DNA from 2 places in the Halomonas sp. B23F22_20 genome. Region 2 is predicted to be linked to the other one. Evidence: riboswitches for the same ligand, from Rfam matches in the RefSeq annotation. Region 2 holds a riboswitch; the other holds the start of a gene.
The links. Region 2 has a riboswitch for thiamine pyrophosphate ahead of ACGTN6_RS00870 (sodium:solute symporter family protein). Riboswitches for the same ligand answer to the same signal wherever they lie in the genome.
Positions count from the first base shown of each region.

Region 1: linked by a shared signal. The riboswitch ahead of thiC (phosphomethylpyrimidine synthase ThiC) and the one ahead of ACGTN6_RS00870 (sodium:solute symporter family protein) in region 2 are both predicted to bind thiamine pyrophosphate.

Region 1 covers NZ_JBIEKH010000001.1:27,216-31,810, reverse strand. The annotation lists gene mdoH (glucans biosynthesis glucosyltransferase MdoH) at 1-933, shown strand, start outside; gene tenA (thiaminase II) at 1,223-1,891, shown strand; TPP riboswitch at 2,162-2,274, shown strand; gene thiC (phosphomethylpyrimidine synthase ThiC) at 2,352-4,247, shown strand; gene ACGTN6_RS00115 (heavy metal translocating P-type ATPase) at 4,323-4,595, opposite strand, start outside.
Region 2 covers NZ_JBIEKH010000001.1:191,133-195,727, reverse strand. The annotation lists gene ACGTN6_RS00880 (ABC transporter permease) at 1-594, opposite strand, end outside; gene ACGTN6_RS00875 (ABC transporter ATP-binding protein) at 591-1,547, opposite strand; TPP riboswitch at 1,814-1,936, shown strand; gene ACGTN6_RS00870 (sodium:solute symporter family protein) at 2,019-3,461, shown strand; gene ACGTN6_RS00865 (LLM class flavin-dependent oxidoreductase) at 3,540-4,595, opposite strand, start outside.

The sequences.
Region 1 (4,595 bases), 160 kb from region 2:
GACCTCGGCGGCAGCTTCGAGGAGATGCCGAGCCATCTGCTCGACTATGCCAAGCGCGACCGCCGCTGGGTCCAGGGCAACCTGCAGCACCTGCGCCTGCTGGGAGGGCGCGGCCTGCACATGCTCAGCCGCGTGCACTTCCTGTGCGGCGCCCTGGCCTACCTGTCGTCGCTGATCTGGCTGGCGATCCTGGTGGTCAGCACCATCGACGCCCTGATGCGCGCGCTGATCGAACCCAACTTCTTCACCTCCAATGCCCAGCTGTTCCCCGACTGGCCGATCGCCCCGCCCAACCTGATCATGCCGCTGCTCGGCGGTACCCTGGCGATGCTGCTGATGCCCAAGGTATTGGGCGTCTGCCTGGCCCTGCGACGCAACCCGGCCCAGCACGGCGGACGCGCCCGACTGGTGGCCAGCGCCGTGCTGGAGGCCCTGTTCGCGATGTTGATCGCGCCGCTGATGATGGTCTTTCACAGCCGCTTCGTGATCGAGGTGCTCGGCGGCCGCACCGTGGCCTGGGATCCCCAGTCCCGCGAGGGGCGCGCCCTGCCCTGGCGCGAGGCCCTGCGCCATACCTGGCCGGGCACCCTGGCCGGCGCCCTGTGGGCCGGCATTACCTGGTGGTACACACCGACCTTCTTCTGGTGGCTGACCCCGGTATGGCTCGGCCTGATGCTGGCCGCCCCGCTAGTGCGATGGAGCAGCAGCCTGTCCCTAGGCCGCGGGCTACGCCGACGCGGCCTGCTGCTGGTACCCAGCGAGACGGCACCGCCGCCGGTGCTGCGCGACGAGACTCCGCCGCCGGTGGTCGAGGACGGCCTCGAGCCCTCGCCAACACCGAACGAGCGGCCCTGCGACATGCCGACCCAATCCTTCACCCGGGACTGGGCCCGGCCGCCGGTCACCGAGAGGCGGCCCACCCTCGGGGAATGACCCGGGGGTGTTCGTCCGCGACCAACCTGCTAGACTGGCTCGACTCGCTTGACGGGGTGCCGGTGGAACCGGCTGAGATGGCGCAGGCTCACTGAGAAGGAACTCGCAAGAGTCCGAGAGCCCAAGCGCTGGTCCCGTGGAACCTGATCCGGGTGGGTGCGGCACGGCCGCACGTGAACCGGCGTAGGGAATCAGGCGGAGGGACCGGCACCTCCTCGATGTTCTCGCCGGCCCTGCCTCCCTATTCCCCTGTGCCCACCCTCCGGATCCCGATCGCAACGGAGGCAAGATGGGCTACCGCTTCAGAGATCTCACCGCCGCCTGCCAGGACGACTGGCGCGCCTATATCGAGCATGACTTCGTGCGCACCCTCGGCGCCGGTACACTCGAGGGCGACGCCTTCCGCCACTACCTGCAGCAGGACTACCTGTTCCTGATCCACTTCGCCCGTGCCTACGCCCTGGCCGCCTACAAGAGCCGCGACCTGACCGAATTGAACCAGGCCTTCGACGGCCTGAAGACCATTCTCGACGTCGAACTGGACCTGCACCGCGGCTTCTGCCGCGACTGGGGCATCACCGAAGACGACCTGGCAGCCCTGCCCGAAGCCCGTGCCACCCTGGCCTACACCCGCTACGTGCTCGATGCCGGCAGCCGCGGCGACCTGCTCGACCTGCGGGTGGCGCTCGCGCCCTGCCTGGTCGGCTATGGCGAGATCGCGAACTGGCTTCAGGCCCAGCCGTTCACCGTGCGCGGCGACGCCAACCCCTATGAGCCCTGGATCGCCATGTACCAGAGCGAGGAGTTCCAGGCCGCCATGCGCGCCGAGATCGCCTGGCTGGACGCGAGGCTTGCCGAGGTGACGCCGGCGCGCTTCGAGCAACTGGCACGGCTGTTCCGCGACGCGACCCGGCTGGAGATCGATTTCTGGCAGATGGGGCTGGATCGCGCGGACTGAGAGATACCTGCCGGCTGAATCAGGGGCGCCGGGGACGGGTCGTAGAGGGGGTCCTACGCCAGGGGTGAGGAGCACTGCTCCGAACGGGCTGGCCAAGGATGGCCAGCACCGGCCCTGCAAGCGGAGCAGGACGCGAGAGCGCAGCAGGGCGTCGGTAGCGTACAGGGAGGTATTCACAGCGCCCCCTCGTAGACCTGTCGCCGGATCAGCCCCGGGCCACATGCACCAGATAAAAGATGATGACACGGCCCGCCATCGCGGCGGGCACCACCACGCTTGACGGGGTGCCGTTGAAGACGGCTGAGATCATGCAGCACTCGAGCATGGGTCCCGTTGAACCTGAACTGGCTAGGACCAGCGTAGGGATCAAGCGACACGCCGCCGGGCTCGGTGCCTGCGGCCAATGTCCTCCCCAGCTGTCCTCCCTGATAACACTACCCAAGCAAAGGGAGACCGACCGATGGCAAAGACCGATCATTTCCTCGCCGAGAGCGCCCGCGTCGACGCCGCCGCCGTCCAGGCCCTGCCGGGCTCGCGCAAGATCTATGTCGAGGGCTCGCGCCCCGATATTCGCGTGCCCTTCCGCGAGATCAGCCTCTCGCCGACCCGCACCTCAGGCGTGGGCCCGGATGAGCAGAACCCGCCGCTGCTGGTCTATGACACCTCAGGCCCCTACACCGACCCCGAGGCCGACATCGACCTGCGCCGCGGCCTGCCGGAACTGCGCCGAGGCTGGATAGAGGCCCGCGACGACACCGAGTTCCTCGACGGCCCGACCTCCGAGTACGGCCGCCGCCGGGCCAACGATCCGATGCTCGCCCCGCTGCGTTTCGACCTGACGCGCACGCCGCGGCGCGCCAAGGAAGGCCGGAACGTCACCCAGCTGCACTATGCGCGCCAGGGCATCATCACCCCCGAGATGGAGTTCATCGCCATCCGCGAGAATCAACGCAGGCAAGCCCTCGGGACCGAGGAAGTCGAGCGCATCCTCGGCCACCAGCACCCGGGCGAGAGCTTCGGCGCCCGCCTGCCCGAAGAAATCACCCCGGAGTTCGTGCGCGACGAGGTCGCCGCCGGCCGTGCCATCATCCCCTGCAACATCAACCACCCGGAGTCCGAGCCGATGATCATCGGGCGCAACTTCCTGGTGAAGATCAACGGCAACCTGGGCAACTCGGCGGTGACCTCCTCCATCGAGGACGAGGTCGACAAGATGACCTGGGGCATCCGCTGGGGCTCGGACACCATCATGGATCTTTCCACCGGGGCCAACATCCACGAGACCCGCGAGTGGATCATCCGCAACGCCCCGGTGCCGATCGGCACCGTGCCCATCTATCAGGCGCTGGAGAAGGTCAACGGCGTGGCCGAGGACCTGACCTGGGAAGTGTTCCGCGACACCCTGATCGAACAGGCCGAGCAGGGCGTCGACTACTTCACCATCCATGCCGGCGTGTTGCTGCGCTACGTGCCGCTGACCGCCAGGCGCACCACCGGCATCGTCTCCCGCGGCGGCTCGATCATGGCCAAGTGGTGCCTCTACCACCACCGCGAGAGCTTCCTCTACGAGCACTTCGAGGAGATCTGCGAGATCTGCAAGCGCTACGACGTGGCCTTCTCGCTGGGCGACGGCCTGCGCCCGGGCTCGGTGGCCGACGCCAACGACGAGGCCCAGTTCGCCGAGCTCGAGACCCTCGGCGAGCTGACCCGCATCGCCTGGAAGCACGACGTCCAGGTGATGATCGAGGGCCCCGGCCACGTGCCCATGCACCTGATCAAGGAGAACATGGACAAGCAGCTTGCCGAGTGCGACGAGGCACCCTTCTACACTCTGGGGCCGCTGACCACCGACATCGCACCGGGCTACGACCACATTACCTCCGGCATCGGCGCGGCGATGATCGGCTGGTACGGCTGCGCCATGCTCTGCTACGTCACGCCCAAGGAGCACCTGGGCCTGCCCAACAAGGACGACGTCAAGACCGGCATCATCACCTACAAGATCGCCGCCCACGCCGCCGACCTCGCCAAGGGCCACCCGGCCGCCCAGCGTCGCGACAACGCCCTGTCCAAGGCACGCTTCGAGTTCCGCTGGGAGGACCAGTTCAACCTCGGGCTCGATCCGGACACCGCCCGCGAGTACCACGACGAGACCCTGCCCAAGGACTCCGCCAAGGTCGCCCATTTTTGCTCCATGTGCGGGCCCAAGTTCTGCTCGATGAAGATCAGCCAGGAGGTGCGCGACTACGCCGCGGAAAACGGCCTCGAGGGCGACCGCGCGGCGGTGGAACGCGGCATGGAAGAGCAGGCCGAGAAGTTCCGCGACCAGGGCGCCGAGCTGTACAAGGAGGTCTGACCTCACGCCTCTGACGCATAACGCCGCGCCGGCAATCAGCCGACGCGGCGTTTTTTCGTCGAGACGCCTTCAGCTTCAGGTTGTCGAGGCGGCACCGACCGCCGGTTCCTCCTGCGAGTCTCGACCGCCGGGCGCGAAGCCGAGTAGCCGCAGGGCATTGAGCGTGACCAGCACGGTCGCCCCGGTATCGGCCAGGATCGCCAGCCACAGCCCGGTGATCCCCAGCACGGTGGTGACCAGGAACAGCGCCTTCAGGCCCAGGGCGATGGCGATGTTCTGGCGGATATTGGCCATGGTCGCCCGAGCCAGTCGGATCATCGCCGCCACGTCGCCCACCCGATTGCGCAG
Region 2 (4,595 bases):
GAAGGCCGGCAGCAGCGAGATCGAATAGAACACCCCGCCCAGGTAGGTCAACGGCGTCAGCACGAAGGTCGGCACGATGGAGATGTCGTCGAACTTCTTGCCCAGCAGTGCGTTGATGAAGCCGCCGATGGCGAACAGCGCCGCGGTCAGTACCACCACCACGATGGTCAACAGCGGATGCGCCACCTCGAGCCGAGTGAAGAACAGCGACACCAGGGTCACGATCACGCCGACGCCCAGGCCACGCGCCATCCCACCCAGCACGAAGCCGGACAGGATGACCCAGTTGGGCATCGGCGAAACCATCATCTCCTCCACGCTGCGCTGGAACTTGTTGGAGAAGAAGGAGGACGCCACGTTGGAGTAGCTGTTGGTGATCACCGCCATCATGATCAGCCCGGGAACGATGAAGTCCATGTAGCTGAAGCCATCCATGGCCCCGATGCGCGAACCGATCAGGTTGCCGAAGATGATGAAGTACATGGTCATGGTGATCGACGGCGGCAGCAGGGTCTGCGGCCAGATTCGCGTGAAGCGCTTGATCTCCTTGACCACGAGCGTCCAGAGGGCGATGGCGATCTGGGTGGCGTTCATGCACTGACCTCCTGGTCCGCTTTCCCTGTTTTCTTCCCGTCTTCCACCATGGAGACGAACATCTCCTCGAGTCGGTTGGCTCGGTTACGCATCGACATCACCTCGATGCCCTGCTCGCCCAGCGCATCAAAGACGGCGTTGAGGCGCTGGCCGCGATGCACCATGACCGACAACTGGGCGTCATCCACTTGCCGGACATCGAAGCCCTCGATCGCCGGCAGCGTCTCGAGCGGATGCGCCAGGTCGAGCAGGAAGGTCTCGGTGTCCAGCTCGGCAAGCAGCTCGCGCACGCTGGTGTCACGGATGATCTCGCCGTGATTGATGATGCCCACATGCCGGCACAGGCTCTCGGCCTCCTCCAGGTAGTGGGTGGTAAGGATGATGGTGGTGCCCTCTTGCTCGTTGATGCGGCGCATGTATTCCCACATGCTGCGGCGCAGCTCGATGTCGACACCGGCGGTGGGCTCGTCGAGAATCAGCAGCCTGGGGCGGTGCATCAGGGCACGAGCGATCATCAGCCGGCGCTTCATGCCGCCGGAGAGCATGCGGGCACTCCCGTTGCGCTTGTCCCACAGCCCCAGGTCGCGCAGCAGCTCCTCGGCGCGTGGCAGAGCCTCGCGGCGCGACATGCCGTAGTAGCCGGCCTGGGCCATCACGATGTCGATGACCTTCTCGAACTGGTTAAAGTTGAATTCCTGGGGGACCACACCCAGATGATACTTGGCACGGGCGAAGTCCTTGTCGATGTCGATGCCGAAGATCGAGACTTTGCCGGCGGTCTTCTGCACCAGCGAGCAAACCACCCCCAGGGTGGTGGACTTGCCCGCGCCGTTGGGCCCCAGCAGGGCATAGAAGTCGCCTCTGGCGACGTCGAGGTCGATGCCCTTGAGGGCCTGGAAGCCATTGCCGTAGACCTTGGTCAACCCACGGATGGACAGAGCCGGTTCGGCCATGAAAGATCCCGTCCAGAAAATGAATGTCGCGCCACGCCTGCCCGCAGCAACAGGCGGACAGGCTCGCCATGCAGCACGTGGGGCGCTATGAGATGGGGGCGCCGCGGCGCAATTCAAGCGATGCCCAGGGCCATCCGCGCCTCCGCACGTCCGTCCCCGAAGGTCGCGCCCGCCCATCTTACGCCATTGGCCTGACGATTCGCATGCTAATCGGGTTGGCGTTCGCCGACCCTGTTGACCCCGCGATGCCGGGTCTCTAGGCTTGATCGCATTCCTGGGGGAGTCCTGACGGACTGAGACTCCGTCGCCGCGCCAATGCCATGCGACGACGGTAACCCTTCGAACCTGATCCGGATCATGCCGGCGAAGGGAAGGAAGTGCCTTCTGCCACGCTTCTCACCCAACGCATTCGCGCCCTCTCGCAGCGGCGCTTGGCATCGTGCCGGGCGTTTCCATGCTGGGGAGAACGCAATGCTCGCAACCGCTAATGCCCTCTGGTGGCTCACCGCCTTCGCCGTCCTGTTTGCCGTGCCGGGTATGCTGTATGCCCGTCGTCACCGGGAGAACCTGGAAGACTTCATCATCGCGCGCAACAGCCAGGGCGCAACCGCCACGGTGCTGACATTGATGGCATCGACGATGGGGACCTGGATCCTGTTCGGCCCTGCCCAGGCGGCCACCTGGGGTGGCCTGGCCGCGATTTCCGGCTATGCGCTGGGCTCACTGGCGCCGCGGCTGGTGATGATTCCCCTGGGCAGGCGCCTGCGCGAGCTGTCCCCTCGCGGACACTCGCTCACCGAATTCGTGATGACCCGTTACGGGCGCCCCATGTACGCCTTCACCCTGGCCATCATGCTGTTCTACCTGTTCATCTCCCTGGCCGCGGGGATCACCGCCATCGCCAGGATGGTCGGGCTGCTGGCACCGGTGCCGCTCTGGGTGACGAGTTCGGCGGTGATGGCCGCTACCCTGCTCTACACCCTCTACGGCGGCCTGCGCGCCTCGATCTTCACCGACAAGGTGCAGATGCTGGTGATCATGCCGCTGCTCGGCACGCTGCTGATCTTCGGCTGGCAGGCCGCCGGCGGCGTCGCTCCCACCCTCGACGGCCTCAAGGCCACCGCACCGCAACTACTGGACATCACCGCTCCGGGCGGGCTCGAGGCCGGCCTCACCTTCTTCCTGGCGGTGATGCTGACCGGGCTCTTCTACCAGGGAAACTGGCAGCGCGTGTATGCCGCCCGAAACGACCGCGCCGTGCGCTTGGGCTTCCTGCTCGGTGGCCTGCTGAGCGCGCCGATGATCTTCGTGATGGGCCTGTTCGGGTTGGCATTCGTGGGACTGGGGCTGCCCGGCGACGGTTCGGTCGCGCTGTTCAGCGTGCTGCTGGCCGATATCCCCGACTGGTTCGCCATTGGCTTGATCGTCCTTGGCCTGGCACTGGTCATGAGCAGCGCCGACACTACCATCAGCGCCGCCTCGAGCATGATCGCCGTCGACGGCGGGCGCCTCCTGCCCAAGGCCAGCGGCCACCGGCTGATGCGGCTGTCGCGCTGGCTGATCTGCCTGTTGGCGCTGCCGGTAACCTTCGTGGCCGCCCAGGGCTACAGCGTGCTGTACCTGTTCCTGCAGGCCGACCTGCTGTGCTGCGCGGCCGCTTTCCCGGTGTTCTTCGGGCTCTTCAACCGCCGCTTCGACGGGCGCGCCGCGGTGCTCGCCACCCTTTGTGGCCTGGTCGCCGGCCTGGCGATCTTCCCGGCTCCCGGTGATGCGCTGGACACGCTGATGGAGTCGTTCCTGCTCGCCACCTTCACCCCGGTGGCGACGGGCCTGATACTGCTGGCACTGCTCCCGGCGAAGCCGCGCTTCGACTTCACGATGCTGAGCGCCGGCGCCCGACGCTTCGAAGGATGATGGTCGCCGGTCGACACGCGAACGCCCCGCGACGGGGCGCTCTTCATGCGCAAGTCAACGGCCCAGCGCCGGAAATCTCTAGGCGTGCAGGTTCGCCGGCCGCTCGAGGCCGAGATGGCCGCGCAGCGTGGCCGATTCGTACTCCTCGCGGAACAGTCCGCGGCGCTGCAGCTCCGGCACCACGTGATCCACGAAATCCTCGATTCCGGACGGCAGTGACGGTGGCATCAGGTTGAAGCCATCCGCGCCGCGCCCGCGGAACCAGCGCTCCATCTCATCGGCGATGCTCTCCGGGGTGCCGATCATGGTGCAATGGCCGCCACCGGCGGCGAGCCGCCCCAGCAGCTCGCGCAGGGTAGGCCTTTCGCTCGCGATAATGCGCAGGATGGTGGCGTAACGTCCCTGGGGTCCACGGAATTCGTCCAGCGGCGGCAAGCTCGGCACCGGCGCATCCAGTTCCCAGTCGCTGCAGTCCTGGTCAATGAACAGCCCTAGCTGACGCAGAGAGGCCGCCACCGGTAGGCAGTCGTCCAGGGCGCGCTGCTTGGCCCTGGCCTCTTGCATGGTGGAGCCGACGTAGGTCACGAGCCCCGGCAGGATCGGCACCCGCGCCTCGCGGCCGGCCGCCTGCACCCGTGACGTGATGTCGCGGTAGTAGTCCTGGGCACTCTCCAGATCGTAGGCGACCGCATAGATGGCCTCGGCGTAGCGCGCCGCCAGGTCGCGCCCCTGCGACGAGGAGCCGGCTTGCACCAGCAGCGGATGCCCCTGGGGCGGTCGCGGCAGGTTCAGAGGCCCGTCCACCAGGAAGTGCTCGCCGTGATGATGAATCTTGCGCACCTTGTGCGGATCGGCGTAGCGGCCCTGCCGATCGCGTTCGATGGCGTCGTCGGACCAGCTGTCCCAGAGCGCCAGTACGGTCTCGACGAATTCCTCGGCACGGGCATAGCGCTCAGCGTGGTCGGGCATCGCCGGATAGCCATGATTGCGCGCCTCGCCGTCGAACATCGAGGTCACCACGTTCCAGCCCACGCGCCCGCCGGAGATGTGATCCAGCGACCCCACCAGCCTGGCCGCGTGAAACGGTGTGTAGAAGGTACTCGAGATCGTGCTGATCAGGCCGATTCGCCGGGT